Regions from separate parts of the Streptomyces sp. MMCC 100 genome, predicted to be linked through region 2. Evidence: predicted binding sites of a transcription regulator. Region 2 holds the regulator's gene; the other holds the start of a gene.
The links. Region 2 encodes HrcA, which represses chaperone genes, less so after heat shock. Its sites were predicted from a motif close to TTNGCACTCNGNNNNNCNGAGTGCNAA; they were not measured.
Positions count from the first base shown of each region.

Region 1 (7,299 bases), 6.0 Mb from region 2:
GCCTGAGCGAAGCGGACGTGCTCGGTCCGCACCCATGATCCCGCGCCCTAACCTTGCGCCATGACAACGGCATTGATTACGGGATCGACGGCCGGCCTCGGCGCCGCGTTCGCGCGCCGGCTGGCGGCCGACGGACACGACCTGGTGCTGGTGGCCCGCGACACCAAGCGGCTGCGCGAACAGGCCACCGAACTGCACGACCGGCACGGCATCGAGGCGGAGGTGCTGACGGCGGACCTGTCGACGGACGCCGGCATCGACGCGGTGGCCGCCCGACTGGGAGACCGCAGGAACCCCGTCGACCTGCTGATCAACAACGCCGGTTTCGGCAACAAGGGCCGTTTCCTCGACGTCTCCATGGCCGACGAGCTGACCATGCTCAAGGTGCACTGCGAGGCGGTGCTCCGGCTGACCTCGGCGGCGGTGGAGGGGATGCGGGGGCGGGGCCGCGGCGGCGTCGTCAACGTGGCCTCGGTCGCCGCCTTCGTCCCGCGCGGCACCTACGGCGCCTCCAAGGCGTGGGTCGTGCAGTTCACCCAGGGCGTGGCGAAGGACCTGGCCGGCAGCGGCGTACGCCTCATGGCCCTGGCCCCCGGCTTCATCCGCACGGAGTTCCACGAGCGCGCCGGCATGGGCACGGACAACATCCCGAACTGGATGTGGCTCGACGCGGACAACGTCGTCGCGGCGGCCCTCGCCGACCTGTCCCGCGGGAAGTCCCTGTCGATCCCCGACCCGCGCTACAAGACCCTGATGGGCGCGGCGAAGCTGGTGCCGCGGGGACTGCTGGGCGGGATCACGTCGCGGACGGGGCGGAAGTACGGGCCGCAGTAAGCGCAGAGACTCGGTGCGGGCCTCTCCTGACTGAATCGACGGCTCGGTGTCCTTGCGCCGCCTAATATCGACCGGGGGGTGGCGCAATGATTGATCACGAAGACTTCATGCACGGTGCCGCACTGGTGGCGATCGCGTCGTGAACCACGGCCGTCAGTTGTTCATCAAGTACAACGATGGCCGGGGGCCAGGGGCCTACTTCTTCACGTTCTCGAGCGAGGACAAGGAGAGGATCCGGACAGAAGCAGCGCCCCTGGTGTTCGAGTACTCGCCTGAGTACTCCGGGCCGGCTGTCTCAGGTGCGGACCAGGATTCCTGCCTGTCGTCGAGTGGTGCGTCCTCGACGACGACGAGTTCGCCCACCTGGACGGGGCTCTGAGGCCGGCCGCCGACGAGGACGTGGAGGTCGCCCTCTGCACCTGGCCGCCCGCTACCCGAATAGGCAAACGCCTGAGCAGAGGGGGTCGCCGACACGTGGCGTTCCGCGGCGGCTCGCAGCGGCGCCGAGACCGCCTGGTTCGAACAGCACCGCTCGACGGCAGGCCGTCGCCGCGCTCTACGCCGCCCATCGCCGGCCCATCGCCGCCGAAGTACACCAGCGCGGGCTTCACCGAGCGTGACGGTCGACGGCCGGCGCCCGGAACGGGTCGTCACCCGAACGTGTGGTCTATCCCGATCCTTTGCTCGGCGGGGTGCCGGTGCGACATAGCGTCGGGTGGCTGCGCCCGCAGCGGGCGGGAGGTCGCAGGTTCGGCGAGGGAGAGGGCGGCATCGCGTGAACGCGGGCAATGGTGACCGGGGCGAACTGTTCGTCGACGGCACCGACAGGGGGCGTACGGACAGGGTGACGAGGGGCCAAGGGGCGGCGACCGGGGGCGGGACGGTGCTGTTCTCCGACGCTCCCGGCGGTGGCAGTAGGTCGCCGTCGGCGGTCCCGGCCTCCGCCCGCCCCGGTGCGGCCGGTGCCCGGGCTGCCTCCGTCCCGCACGCCCGGCCCACGCCGCGTCCCCGGCCCGGCGGTGTCCCTGCCGGGTCCCGGAAGGCGAGGCGATGGGCGAAGGTCGCGCAGCGGATCGTGCCGGACGACCTCCAGCCAGAGGCGCTGCGCCTGGAGCTGACCGAACTCGGGGACGCGTTCCGCGCGTATCAGCGGCGGCCCGAGCCGGACCTCGCCGTCCTCGCCGAACTCCACGACCGCAAGGCCCGTGCCTTCGCCCTGTGGGCCGACGTCACCGGCGACGAGACCCTGCGGGAAGAGGCGGACCGGGCTGCGGCGGCCGCGCTGACCACCCGCGAGATGGACGCCAACCGGCGCGGCCTCCAGGTGGACGGAGAGGGGCCGGTGGTCGAGCGGTTGCTGACCCGGGGCCAGGGGGTCCACGCCCGCAATGTGCTGGAGCACGTCCGCGCCGACTCCCCGCTCCCCGAGGCGGAGGCTCGGCTCGCGGTGCTGATGCTCACCCTGCGGGCCGCGCGCGCCGGTACCGGGAACGTCACCGGGCAGGACCTCGTCGGCTGGCTGCAGGGCGATGCCGAGCGGGTGCTCCAGCAGCTGGTCGACGCGGGCTGGCTGCGGCTGCCGGAGGACGTCACCGCCGACGACGCGCTCATGTCCCGGCCCGAGGAGCCCACTCAGGTCACGGTGCCCACGCTCATTCCCACCCAGCCCCGCCCGTTCTACTTCGGCAAGGTCACCCGGGCGAGGCTCTCGGGGTGGGCGCAGAAGGTGGTGGGCGACCGGAAGCTGCGGAAGAAGAAGGCGGGGGCCGCCACGCGGCTCCTCGCCGTGTACACCGCCGCCCACAGCCATCCCGACGGGCGCCTCGGAGACACCGGTGAGGACGGCGACGGTCTCGCGCTGGACGCGGTCGCCTCGTTCTGCGGCCTGCGGCCGGAGGACGTCTGCGAGCACTCCGGACTGCTGGTCGCCGCAGGCTGGCTGGAGGAGGCCGACGCCTCGGGAGAAAGGCTGCGGGGGCGGCTCGCCGAGCGCGTACTGCCACTGAGCGGGCTGCTGTGACGGCTTTTCGGTGACACGCCGTCTTCATGTCGCCGAAAGGGCAGCCCGACGGTCAACGGTCCGACCACCGCGACAGCCGGCGGACCGACCGCCACAAGTGGCCGCCGCAGGCTTCGGCGCGTCGTGGCACCGGTGAGGCTCGTTGGGGGAAGCGCCCCGCAAGGGGCGCGGGGGACTGCGTAGGCAATCACGACGGCGTCGCACCCGGCCGAAGCCCGACGGGGCAGGCGCCCACCCGGCACCAAGAAACGGTGCCCGGCCCCCCGCAGGGGACCGGGCACCGTTCAGCTCAGCGCAGCGCTCAGTGGGCGTGGCCGTGGCCGTGGCCCGCGGCGGCCGGCTCTTCCTCTTCCTTCTTCTCGACGACCAGGGTCTCGGTCGTCAGCAGGAGGGAGGCGATGGAGGCGGCGTTCTCCAGGGCGGAGCGGGTGACCTTCACCGGGTCGATGACGCCGGCCTTGACCAGGTCGCCGTACTCGCCGGTGGCGGCGTTGAAGCCCTGGCCCTTGTCGAGCTCGGCGACCTTGGAGGTGATGACGTAGCCCTCCAGGCCGGCGTTCTCGGCGATCCAGCGCAGCGGCTCGACGGCGGCGCGGCGGACGACCGCGACACCGGTGGCCTCGTCGCCGGTCTTGCCGAGGTTGCCCTCGAGCACCTTGACGGCGTGGACCAGCGCGGAGCCACCACCGGAGACGATGCCCTCCTCGACCGCGGCGCGGGTCGCGGAGATGGCGTCCTCCAGACGGTGCTTGCGCTCCTTCAGCTCCACCTCGGTGGCGGCGCCGACCTTGATCACGCACACGCCGCCGGCCAGCTTCGCGAGGCGCTCCTGGAGCTTCTCGCGGTCCCAGTCGGAGTCCGTGGACTCGATCTCGGCCTTGATCTGGTTGATGCGGCCCTCGACCTCGTCGCGCTTGCCGGCACCGTCGACGATCGTGGTGTCGTCCTTGGTGACGGTGATGCGGCGAGCGGTGCCGAGCACCTCGAGGCCGACCTGGTCGAGCTTGAGGCCGACCTCCTCGGAGATGACCGTGGCGCCGGTGAGGACGGCCATGTCCTGCAGCATCGCCTTGCGGCGGTCACCGAAGCCGGGGGCCTTGACGGCGACCGCGTTGAACGTGCCGCGGATCTTGTTGACGACGAGGGTGGAGAGCGCCTCGCCCTCCAGGTCCTCGGCGATGATCAGCAGCGGCTTGGAGGCGCCCGCCTGGATGACCTTCTCCAGCAGCGGCAGCAGGTCCGCGATGGAGGAGATCTTGCCCTGGTTGATCAGGATGTACGGGTCGTCGAGGACGGCCTCCATGCGCTCCTGGTCCGTCACGAAGTACGGCGACAGGTAGCCCTTGTCGAAGGCCATGCCCTCGGTGAAGTCCAGCTCCAGACCGAAGGTGTTGGACTCCTCGACGGTGATGACACCGTCCTTGCCGACCTTGTCCATCGCCTCGGCGATCAGCTCGCCGACCTGCTGGTCCTGGGCGGACAGCGCGGCCACGGCGGCGATGTCGGACTTCTCGTCGATCGGGCGCGCGGTGGCGAGAAGGTCCTCCGACACGGCGGCGACGGCCGCGTCGATGCCCTTCTTCAGCAGCGCCGGGGAGGCGCCCGCGGCGACGTTCTTCAGGCCCTCGCGCACGAGCGCCTGGGCGAGCACGGTGGCGGTGGTGGTGCCGTCACCCGCGATGTCGTTGGTCTTGGTCGCCACCTCCTTCACCAGCTGGGCGCCGAGGTTCTCGTACGGGTCCTCGACCTCGACCTCGCGGGCGATGGTGACGCCGTCGTTGGTGATGGTGGGGGCGCCGAACTTCTTGTCGATGACGACGTTGCGGCCCTTGGGGCCGATCGTCACCTTCACGGTGTCGGCGAGCTTGTTGACGCCGCGCTCGAGGGCGCGACGGGCGTCCTCGTCGAACTTCAGGATCTTCGCCATGGGAGCGTGAGCCCTCTTCCGGAAATTTTGGGGTTATACGGCAACTGCGCCCCCGACGCCCGGCTTTTTATGGTCGCGGGAGCCAGGGGCGCAGCTGGAAAGCAAGGTGCTTCGGGTGAACTACTTCTCGACGATCGCGAGCACGTCGCGGGCCGAGAGGACGAGGTACTCCTCGCCGTTGTACTTCACCTCGGTGCCGCCGTACTTGCTGTAGAGCACGACGTCGCCGACGCTGACGTCGAGCGGAAGACGGTTGCCGTCCTCGAAGCGGCCCGGGCCCACGGCCAGGACGACGCCCTCCTGGGGCTTCTCCTTGGCGGTGTCCGGAATGACCAGGCCCGAAGCCGTGGTCTGCTCGGCGTCGAGCGGCTGGACCACGATGCGGTCCTCGAGCGGCTTGATGGCAACCTTGGAGCTGGCGGTCGTCACGATCCGACCTCCCCCTTCGGAGATCTCACGGGGTTAACTGTCTGAGGTGGCGACCAGGTCGATCCGTCGTCGCGGGTGCCGGACCTGCCCGTCGCTGTGTTGGCACTCTCCGGTGGGGAGTGCCAGAGCCGAGACTATGACCGCGATTAGCACTCGGTCAAGCGGAGTGCCAATGCCGGCGGCGCGTCGGCGGGGATTTCGGGTGAACGCCGGTTCGTGAAGGCACCCTGCGTGGGTGTGGGCGTCGCTGGGGGCTGCCGCCCCCAGACCCCCGCTTTCGGCCTGGACGGCCTCGTCCTCGAACGCCGGACGGGCTGGATGACGCCGACCGGCATCGAGAGGTCAGAGGTAGTCCTCCAGGTTGCCCACCCTCAGCCCCTGCTCCTCGATCGTCTTCAGCAAACGTTCCGTGCGGGCGGTCAGGTTCTCGGCGGTCGGGTGGTCCGGGTCCACGGCCACGATGTCGCCGGGGTGGAGGCGGTGGTCGCCGCGGGTGTAGGTGAGGGTGCCCCCGGTGTCGAGGGTGGCGCGCCACAGGACGAGGGCCGTGATGCCGCAGTCGGCGGCGGCGCGCAGGGTCGTGGTGTCGTACGTGCCGTGCGGCGGGCGGAAGAGGTGGGCGCGGACGCCGAAGCGGGACTTGAGCTTGGTCTGCTGGCCGCAGATCTCGGCTCGCTGCCCGGCGTAGGGCAGGCCGCGCAGGGAACGGTGGTCGAGGGTGTGGTTCTGCAGGCTCGCGCCGAACGGGCGCAGCCGGGCGAAGTCGCCGTAGGCCGGTCCGGCGACGGTGTCGGTGAGGAACAGGGTGACCGGGAGCCGTCGTTCGCGGATCAGGCCGGCGAAGGCGGGGTCGCGCTCGGCGCTGTCGTCGTAGGTGAGGAAGACGACCCGGTCGGTGGTGCGGACGTGCTCCACGACGGGCGGCAGGGCCTGGTCCCGGTCGCCGGCCCGGTCGCTGTCCCGGTCGCCGTCCTGGGCGGGCTCTCCGGCCGCCGCCGCGTGTTCGGCGGGGGCGGCGAGCCGGTCGCAGCCGGTGAGCGGGAGCAGTGCGAGCAGTAGGGCGGCCAGGGCGGCGCCGGCCGGGCGGAACCGCCCTCGCCTCACAGGTAGTCCTCCAGGCGGGCCACCGCGTACCCGTCGGCGGTGATCCGGTTCAGGAAGCGGCGGACCATGTCGGTCATGGTGCCGTCCCAGTCGTTCGTGCCCCGGAAGTGGGTGAGGACGATGTCGCCGGGGTGCAGGTCCTGGTCCCACTCGCGGTACTCCCAGTGGTCGACGTACACCTCCTCGCTCCAGATCGGGGCGTACTTGATGCCGCAGGACTTGGCGGCGCGCAGGGTGTCGCGGTTGTAGTTGCCGTAGGGCGGGCGGAAGAGGACGGGGCGCTTGCCGTAGTGCTTCTCCATCACGTCCTGCATGCCGCAGATCTCGCGCTGCTGCTCCTCGTAGGAGAGCGCGGGGAGGTAGGGGTGGCTCAGGGTGTGGTTGTTGAGGGTGATGCCCCGGGCCTGCATCTTCTTGAAGTAGCCGTAGTCGTCCTTGATCTCCTCGTCGGTGAGGAAGACGGTGTACGGGATCTTCAGCTCGCTCATCATCTTCAGGAACGCCGGGTCCTTCTCGGCGCCGTCGTCGATGGTGAGGAAGACGATCTTCTCCTTGGTGGGGACCGTGGTGAAGACCGGCGGGAGGCTGTCCTCCTCCTGGCCGTCGACCTCGAAGCCCTCGCGGGCCTTGATCTGCGGCTTCTCCTCCGGGGGCGCGGGAGCCGTCAGCGGCACCTTCTTGAGGTCCCAGCGCTTGGCGGCGGCGGCCAGGGCGGCCCTGGCCTCGCGCGCCTTGGCCGCGCCGTCGACCGCGCGGGCCGGGGGCGCCTTCGGGGCCTGCTGGCCGGCGGCACCCCGTACTTCGGAGGAGTCGCCCTGCGCACAGCCGCCGGCGAGGGCGGCGACGACGAGGACGGCGGTGGCGATCGCTCCGCGCCGGCGAAGTGCTCTGCGGGGTGCGGGACCGGCTGCCCGGGATACGCGACGCGATGCCCGACTTTTGTCATTTTGTACGACTTCTCGCATGGTGCCGGATCCTCGCAGTC
Region 1 is NZ_JBGORK020000001.1:7,132,296-7,139,594, forward strand. Features, by position in the region: gene ABS735_RS32830 (MOSC domain-containing protein) at 1-6, shown strand, start outside; gene ABS735_RS32835 (SDR family NAD(P)-dependent oxidoreductase) at 61-834, shown strand; gene ABS735_RS32840 (hypothetical protein) at 1,910-2,854, shown strand; gene groL (chaperonin GroEL) at 3,156-4,781, opposite strand; gene groES (co-chaperone GroES) at 4,902-5,210, opposite strand; gene ABS735_RS32855 (polysaccharide deacetylase family protein) at 5,553-6,314, opposite strand; gene ABS735_RS32860 (polysaccharide deacetylase family protein) at 6,311-7,279, opposite strand.
Region 1: the regulator HrcA is predicted to act here: its motif matches at 5,357-5,383, upstream of groES (co-chaperone GroES).

Region 2 (7,299 bases):
CCGCCGGGTGCGGGACAATGGAACGCATGCCCTCCGCACTCCCCGACGGCGAACCCGTCCCCGCCGACGGCGCCCTGCCCGCGTCCGCGCTCGCCGGGGCCGCCGGCCGTCCCCTCGGCTTCTACCTGCACGTGCCGTACTGCGCGACCCGCTGCGGCTACTGCGACTTCAACACCTACACCGCCACCGAGCTGCGCGGCACCGGCGGAGTCCTCGCCTCCCGCGACAACTACGCCGACACCCTCGTCGACGAGGTCCGCCTGGCCCGCAAGGTCCTCGGCGACGACCCCCGCGAGGTCCGTACGGTCTTCGTCGGCGGTGGTACGCCCACCCTGCTGGCCGCCGGTGACCTGGTGCGGATGCTGGGCGCGATCCGCGACGAGTTCGGCCTGGCGCCGGACGCGGAGATCACGACGGAGGCCAACCCGGAGTCGGTCGACCCGGCGTACCTCGCCACCCTCCGCGAGGGCGGCTTCAACCGGATCTCCTTCGGCATGCAGAGCGCCAAGCAGCACGTCCTGAAGATCCTGGACCGCACCCACACCCCCGGCCGCCCCGAGGCCTGCGTCGCCGAGGCCCGCGCGGCCGGCTTCGACCACGTCAACCTCGACCTGATCTACGGCACCCCGGGGGAGTCCGACGACGACTGGCGCGCCTCCCTGGACGCCGCGCTCGGCGCCGGCCCCGACCACGTCTCGGCGTACGCCCTGATCGTCGAGGAGGGCACCCGGCTGGCCCGGCGCATCCGGCGCGGCGAGGTCCCCATGACCGACGACGACGTGCACGCCGACCGCTACCTGATCGCCGAGGAGACCCTCGCGGCCGCGGGCTTCGACTGGTACGAGGTGTCGAACTGGGCCACCTCCGACGCCGGGCGGTGCCTGCACAACGAGCTGTACTGGCGGGGCGCCGACTGGTGGGGCGCGGGACCCGGAGCCCACTCCCACGTGGGCGGGGTGCGGTGGTGGAACGTGAAGCACCCGGGGGCGTACGCGGGGGCGCTGGCGGCGGGGAAGTCGCCGGGCGCGGGGCGCGAGATCCTGACGGAGGAGGACCGGCGCGTGGAGCGCATCCTGCTGGAGCTGCGCCTGCGGGAGGGCGTCCCGCTGTCGCTGCTGCGGGAGGCGGGGCTCGGGGCGTCGCGGCGGGCGCTGTCCGACGGACTGCTGGAGGAGGGGCCGTACGAGGCGGGGAGCGCGGTGCTGACGCTGCGCGGGCGGTTGCTGGCGGACGCGGTGGTGCGGGACCTGGTGGACTGAGGGGTCATCCCCGGTTCGGCGGGGAGCAGGAACTGCTCGGCCGTGAGGACGAGCTGATCGACGGACCATCTCCGCAGGGGCGGAGAGCAGACCACCAGGCCCGGTCTGTCAACGACCGGGCGACGTTCAGGACATGGTCACGTGATCGATGAGTCGTTCCACACTGCCCAGCAGCTCCGGCTCCAGGTCCTTGTACGACCCCACCCGCGCCAGAATCGCCTGCCACACCGCGCCCGTGTTCTCCGACGGCCACCCCAGCGCCCGGCAGACCCCCGTCTTCCAGTCCTGACCGCGAGGCACCCTGGGCCACCCCTCGATCCCCACCGACGCCGGCTTCACCGCCTCCCAGATGTCGATGTACGGGTGGCCCACGACCAGCGCGTGCTCGCTCGTCACCGCCTCCGCGATCCGCCACTCCTTCGAGCCCGGGACCAGGTGGTCCACCAGGACGCCCAGCCGTGCGTCGGGGCCGGGGGCGAAGTCGGCGATGATCGACGGCAGGTCGTCCACGCCGCCCAGGTACTCCACGACGACGCCCTCGACGCGCAGGTCGTCGCCCCAGACCTTCTCGACCAGCTCGGCGTCGTGCCGCCCCTCGACGTAGATGCGCCCGGCGCGCGCCACCCGCGCGCGTGCGCCGGGGACGGCGACCGACCCGGACGCCGTACGGGAGGGCCGCGCCGGACCGGAGGAGGACGGGCGGACCAGCGTCACCACGCGCCCCTCGAGCAGGAAGCCGCGCGGTTCCAGCGGGAAGACGCGGTGCTTGCCGAAGCGGTCCTCCAGGGTCACCGTGCCCGCCTCGCAGCCGATCACCGCGCCGCAGAACCCGGTGCCGGGCTCCTCGACCACCAGGCCGGGATCGGCCGGTACCTCGGGAACGGGCTGCGGTTTCTTCCACGGAGGGGTCAGGTCGGCGGAGTACTGGCGCATTCTGCCGACGATACGAGGAACGCCCGCCCCGTGATCAGCGCGACACGCCGAACCGGGCGGCCAGCGCGTCGCGTTGGGCACGGACGAACGCCGCGTCCACCACCGCTCCGTGACCGGGTACGTACAGCGCGTCCGCGCCGCCCAGCTCCAGCAGCCGGTCCAGGGCCGCGGGCCAGCGCGCCGGTACGGCGTCGGGGCCCGCCTGCGGTTCGCCCGACTCCTCGACCAGGTCGCCGCAGAAGACGACCGCCGGGGAGCCCGGCACCAGCACCGCCAGGTCCTGTCCGGTGTGCCCCGGTCCCACGTCGGCCAGCAGCACCCGCCTCCCGGCGCCCAGGCCGAGCACGCACTCGCCGCCGACCTCGCGCGGGACGGGGACGAGGGCGTCGGCCGCCGCCCGCGCCGCCCGCGCGTCCAGCCCCTCCGCCACCGCGTCCGCGCGCAGCGCCTCACGCCCCTGTCCGCCCGGCGCGAACAGCGCGCCCGTACCCGCAGCGCCGTACACCTCCGCGCCCGCGAACGCCGCGGCGCCGAAGACGTGGTCGAAATGCGGGTGGGTCAGCGCGAGATGTGTCACACGGCGGCCGGCGAGCCGCCGCGCCGCCTCGTGCAGCCGGGTGCCCTCCTCCAGGCTCGACCCCGCGTCCACCATCAACGCCGTGTCCGCGCCGAGCACCAGCCCCGCCGTGCAGTCCCACCCCGGCAGCCGGCACCGCCCCACCCCGTCCGCCAGCCGCTCCCAGCCCAGCTCTTCCCAAGTCACCTTCACGGCGACGACGCTAACGGCATCGTCACGGCCTTGCCGGGTGCGTACCCGACGGCCGTACACTGGCCCGGGGAAGTCTGGCACTCGCGAGCCATGAGTGCCAGGACAGACAGGTCAGACAGGCCGAAACGGGCGGACGACAGCTGGAGGTGCGCGCCGAATGCTCAGTGAACGCAGGCTTCAGGTGCTGCGCGCCATCGTCCAGGACTACGTCGGCACCGAGGAACCGGTCGGTTCCAAGGCCCTCACCGAGCGGCACAACCTCGGCGTCTCCCCGGCCACCGTGCGCAATGACATGGCGGCACTGGAGGACGAGGGGTTCATCGCCCAGCCGCACACCAGCGCCGGGCGCATCCCGACCGACAAGGGCTACCGGCTCTTCGTCGACAAGCTGGCGGGCGTCAAGCCGATGACCGCGCCCGAGCGGCGTGCCATCCAGAACTTCCTGGAGGGCGCCGTCGACCTCGACGACGTGGTGGCCCGCACGGTGCGGCTGCTCGCGCAGCTCACCCGGCAGGTCGCCGTCGTGCAGTACCCGTCGCTGACCCGCTCGACCGTGCGGCACGTGGAGCTGCTCTCGCTCGCGCCCGCGCGTCTGATGCTCGTGCTGATCACGGACACCGGCCGGGTCGAGCAGCGGATGGTCGACTGCCCGGCGCCGTTCGGCGAGGCTTCGCTGGCCGATCTGCGGGCGCGGCTCAACAGCCGGGTCGCGGGACGCCGTTTCACGGACGTGCCGTCTCTGGTGGAAGATCTGGCGGAGGCGTTCGAGGCCGAGGATCGCGGTACGGTCTCCACCGTGCTCTCCACTCTCCTGGAGACGCTGGTCGAGGAGAACGAGGAGCGGCTGATGATCGGCGGCACCGCCAATCTGACCCGCTTCGGGCACGACTTCCCCTTGGTGATCCGGCCGGTGCTGGAGGCGCTGGAGGAGCAGGTCGTGCTCCTCAAGCTGCTCGGCGAGGCGAAGGATCCGGGCGTGACCGTACGGATCGGTCATGAGAACGCCCACGAGGGACTCAACTCAACGTCCGTCGTGTCGGTCGGCTACGGTTCGGGCGGCGAGGCGGTTGCCAAGCTCGGCGTGGTCGGACCGACCCGCATGGACTACCCGGGAACGATGGGAGCGGTACGCGCAGTGGCACGGTACGTCGGACAGATCCTGGCGGAGTCGTAGGTGGCCACGGACTACTACGCCGTACTCGGCGTGCGCCGCGACGCGTCTCAGGACGAGATCAAGAAGGCGTTCCGGAGGCTCGCGCGCGAGCTGCACCCGGACGTCAACCCCGATCCGAAGACCCAGGAGCGGTTCAAGGAGATCAACGCCGCCTACGAGGTGCTGTCGGACCCGCAGAAGAAGCAGGTCTACGACCTCGGCGGCGACCCGCTCTCGCAGGCGGGCGGCGGCGGGGCCGGCGGCTTCGGCGCGGGTGGCTTCGGGAACTTCTCGGACATCATGGACGCGTTCTTCGGTACGGCGTCGCAGCGCGGGCCGCGCTCGCGCACCCGCCGCGGCCAGGACGCGATGATCCGCATCGAGGTCGAGCTGGACGAGGCCGCCTTCGGTACGACCAAGGACATCCAGGTCGACACCGCGGTCGTCTGCAACACCTGCAACGGCGAGGGCGCGGCGCCCGGCACGTCGGCCCAGACGTGTGACATGTGCCGCGGCCGCGGTGAGGTCTCGCAGGTCACCCGGTCCTTCCTGGGCCAGGTCATGACCTCCCGACCCTGTCCGCAGTGCCAGGGCTTCGGCACCGTGGTCCCGACCCCGTGCCCCGAGTGCGCGGGCGACGGCCGGGTCCGCTCCCGGCGCACCCTCACCGTGAAGATCCCGGCCGGTGTGGACAACGGCACCCGGATCCAGCTCGCGGGCGAGGGCGAGGTCGGCCCCGGCGGCGGCCCCGCCGGTGACCTGTACGTCGAGATCCACGAGCTGCCGCACTCCACGTTCCAGCGTCGCGGAGACGACCTGCACTGCACGGTCACCATCCCGATGACGGCGGCGGCCCTCGGCACGAAGGTGCCGCTGGAGACCCTCGACGGCATGGAGGAGGTCGACATCCGCCCGGGCACCCAGTCCGGCCAGTCGATCCCGAAGCACGGCCGGGGCGTCACCCACCTGCGCGGTGGCGGCCGCGGCGACCTCATCGTCCACGTCGAGGTCACCACCCCGGGCAAGCTCGACCCCGAGCAGGAACGCCTCCTGCGCGAGCTGGCCAAGCTCCGCGGCGAGGAACGCCCGACGGGGCAGTTCCAGCCGGGGCAGCAGGGGCTGTTCTCCCGGTTGAAGGACGCCTTCAACGGGCGCTGACGGGCCTTCGACGGGCGCTGAAAGCACCTCCGGGGATGCGGATGCTCCTGGCGTATGCCAACGGAAGCCCGGATTCGGACTTGTGCGGAGGACGTGACAACATGCCGTCATGTCCTCCGCACTGACCGATCTCTTCCCCTACCCGATCGTGCAGGCGCCCATGGCGGGCGGCGTCTCCGTGCCGCAGCTCGCGGCCGCGGTGTGCGAGGCGGGCGGGCTGGGCTTCCTGGCCGCCGGGTACAAGACCGCGGACGGGATGTACCAGGAGATCAAGCATCTGCGGGGACTGACGAGCCGCCCCTTCGGCGTCAACCTCTTCCTCCCGCAGCCGGAGACGGCCGACCCCGCCGCCGTCGACGTCTACGCCCACCAGCTGGCCGGCGAGGCCGCCTGGTACGAGACGGAGCTGGGCGACCCCGACTGCGGCCGGGACGACGGCTACGACACCAAGCTCGCCGTACTGCTGGACAACCCCGTACCGGTGGTGTCCTTCCACTTCGGCGTGCCCAGCCGTGAGGTCGTCGACTCCCTGCACCGCGTGGGCACCTTCGCCCTGGTCAGCGCGACCACCGCGGACGAGGCCCGGGCCGTCGAGCAGTCCGGCGCCGACGCGGTGATCGCGCAGGGCGCCGAGGCCGGCGGGCACCAGGGCACCCACCGGGACAACCCGGAGACCGGCGGCGCGGGCACCGGGCTGCTGTCGCTGGTCGCCCAGGTCCGGGAGACGGTCGGCCTGCCGATCGTCGCCGCCGGCGGCATCATGCGCGGCGGCCAGATCGCCGCGGTCCTCGCGGCCGGCGCGAGCGCGGCCCAGCTCGGCACCGCCTTCCTCGCCACCCCCGAGTCCGGCGCGCACGATTTGCACAAGCAGGCGCTTACCAACCCGCTGTTCGTCCGCACCGAACTCACCCGCGCCTTCTCCGGCCGCCCCGCCCGCGCCCTGGTCAACCGCTTCCTGCGCGAGCACGGCCCCTACGCCCCCGCCGCCTACCCCGAGGTGCACCACCTCACCTCGCCGGTGCGCAAGGCGGCGGCGAAGGCGGGCGACGCGCAGGGCCTGGCGCTGTGGGCGGGACAGGGCCACCGGATGGCCCGGGAGCTGCCCGCCGGACAGCTCGTGGAGGTGCTGGCGGCCGAACTCGCCGCCGCCGGGACAGCGTTGTCGGGCTACGCGACGGGAGGCGGCGCACGATGACGGCACCGGTGTTCGTGGTCGACTCCCTGCGGCCCCAGGACCTGCCCGCGGGCGAGTACGTCCTCGACGGCCCCGAGGGGCGGCACGCCGTCTCCGTGAAGCGGCTGCGGGCGGGCGAGGACGTCGTCCTCACCGACGGGAGCGGCCGTTGGGCCGAGGGCGTGGTGAAGGCCGCCGAGGGCAAGGACCGCCTGGTCGTCACCGTCCCGGACGGGGTGCGCGAGGAGCCGGCCGAGCAGCCGAGTATCACCGTCGTGCAGGCCCTGCCCAAGGGCGACCGCGGCGAGCTGGCCGTCGAGACGATGACCGAGGTCGGCGTCGACGCGATCGTGCCCTGGGCGGCGTCCCGGTGCATCACGCAGTGGAAGGGCGAGCGCGGCCTGAAGGCACTCGGCAAGTGGCGGGCGACGGCCCGGGAGGCCGGCAAGCAGTCCCGCCGGGTCCGCTTCCCCGACGTCGCGGACGCGGCGACGAGCAAGCAGGTTGCCTCACTTCTGGCCGAGGCCGACTTCGCCGCCGTACTCCACGAGAGCGGCGACGCGCCCCTGTCCGCCGCCGAACTCCCCGCCACCGGCGCCATCGTGCTGGTCGTGGGCCCCGAAGGGGGCGTGTCCCCGGAGGAGTTGGCGCTCTTCGCCGAGGCCGGTGCGAGCCCCTTCCGCCTGGGCCGCAGTGTCCTGCGCACCTCCACCGCGGGCACCGCCGCGACCGCCGTACTCCTGGCACGCACCGGCCGCTGGTCCTGACGGCGCCGAAAGCCGGCTTCTAGACGGTGCCGGGTCCGGTCCTGTGACGGCCCCGGTCAGCCGTCGGTGGCGGCGGCCACGGCGGG
Region 2 is NZ_JBGORK020000001.1:1,096,930-1,104,228, forward strand. Features, by position in the region: gene hemW (radical SAM family heme chaperone HemW) at 27-1,259, shown strand; gene ABS735_RS05030 (DUF3097 domain-containing protein) at 1,386-2,192, opposite strand; gene ABS735_RS05035 (MBL fold metallo-hydrolase) at 2,227-2,961, opposite strand; gene hrcA (heat-inducible transcriptional repressor HrcA) at 3,119-4,135, shown strand; gene dnaJ (molecular chaperone DnaJ) at 4,136-5,272, shown strand; gene ABS735_RS05050 (nitronate monooxygenase) at 5,382-6,467, shown strand; gene ABS735_RS05055 (16S rRNA (uracil(1498)-N(3))-methyltransferase) at 6,464-7,213, shown strand; gene ABS735_RS05060 (hypothetical protein) at 7,270-7,299, opposite strand, start outside.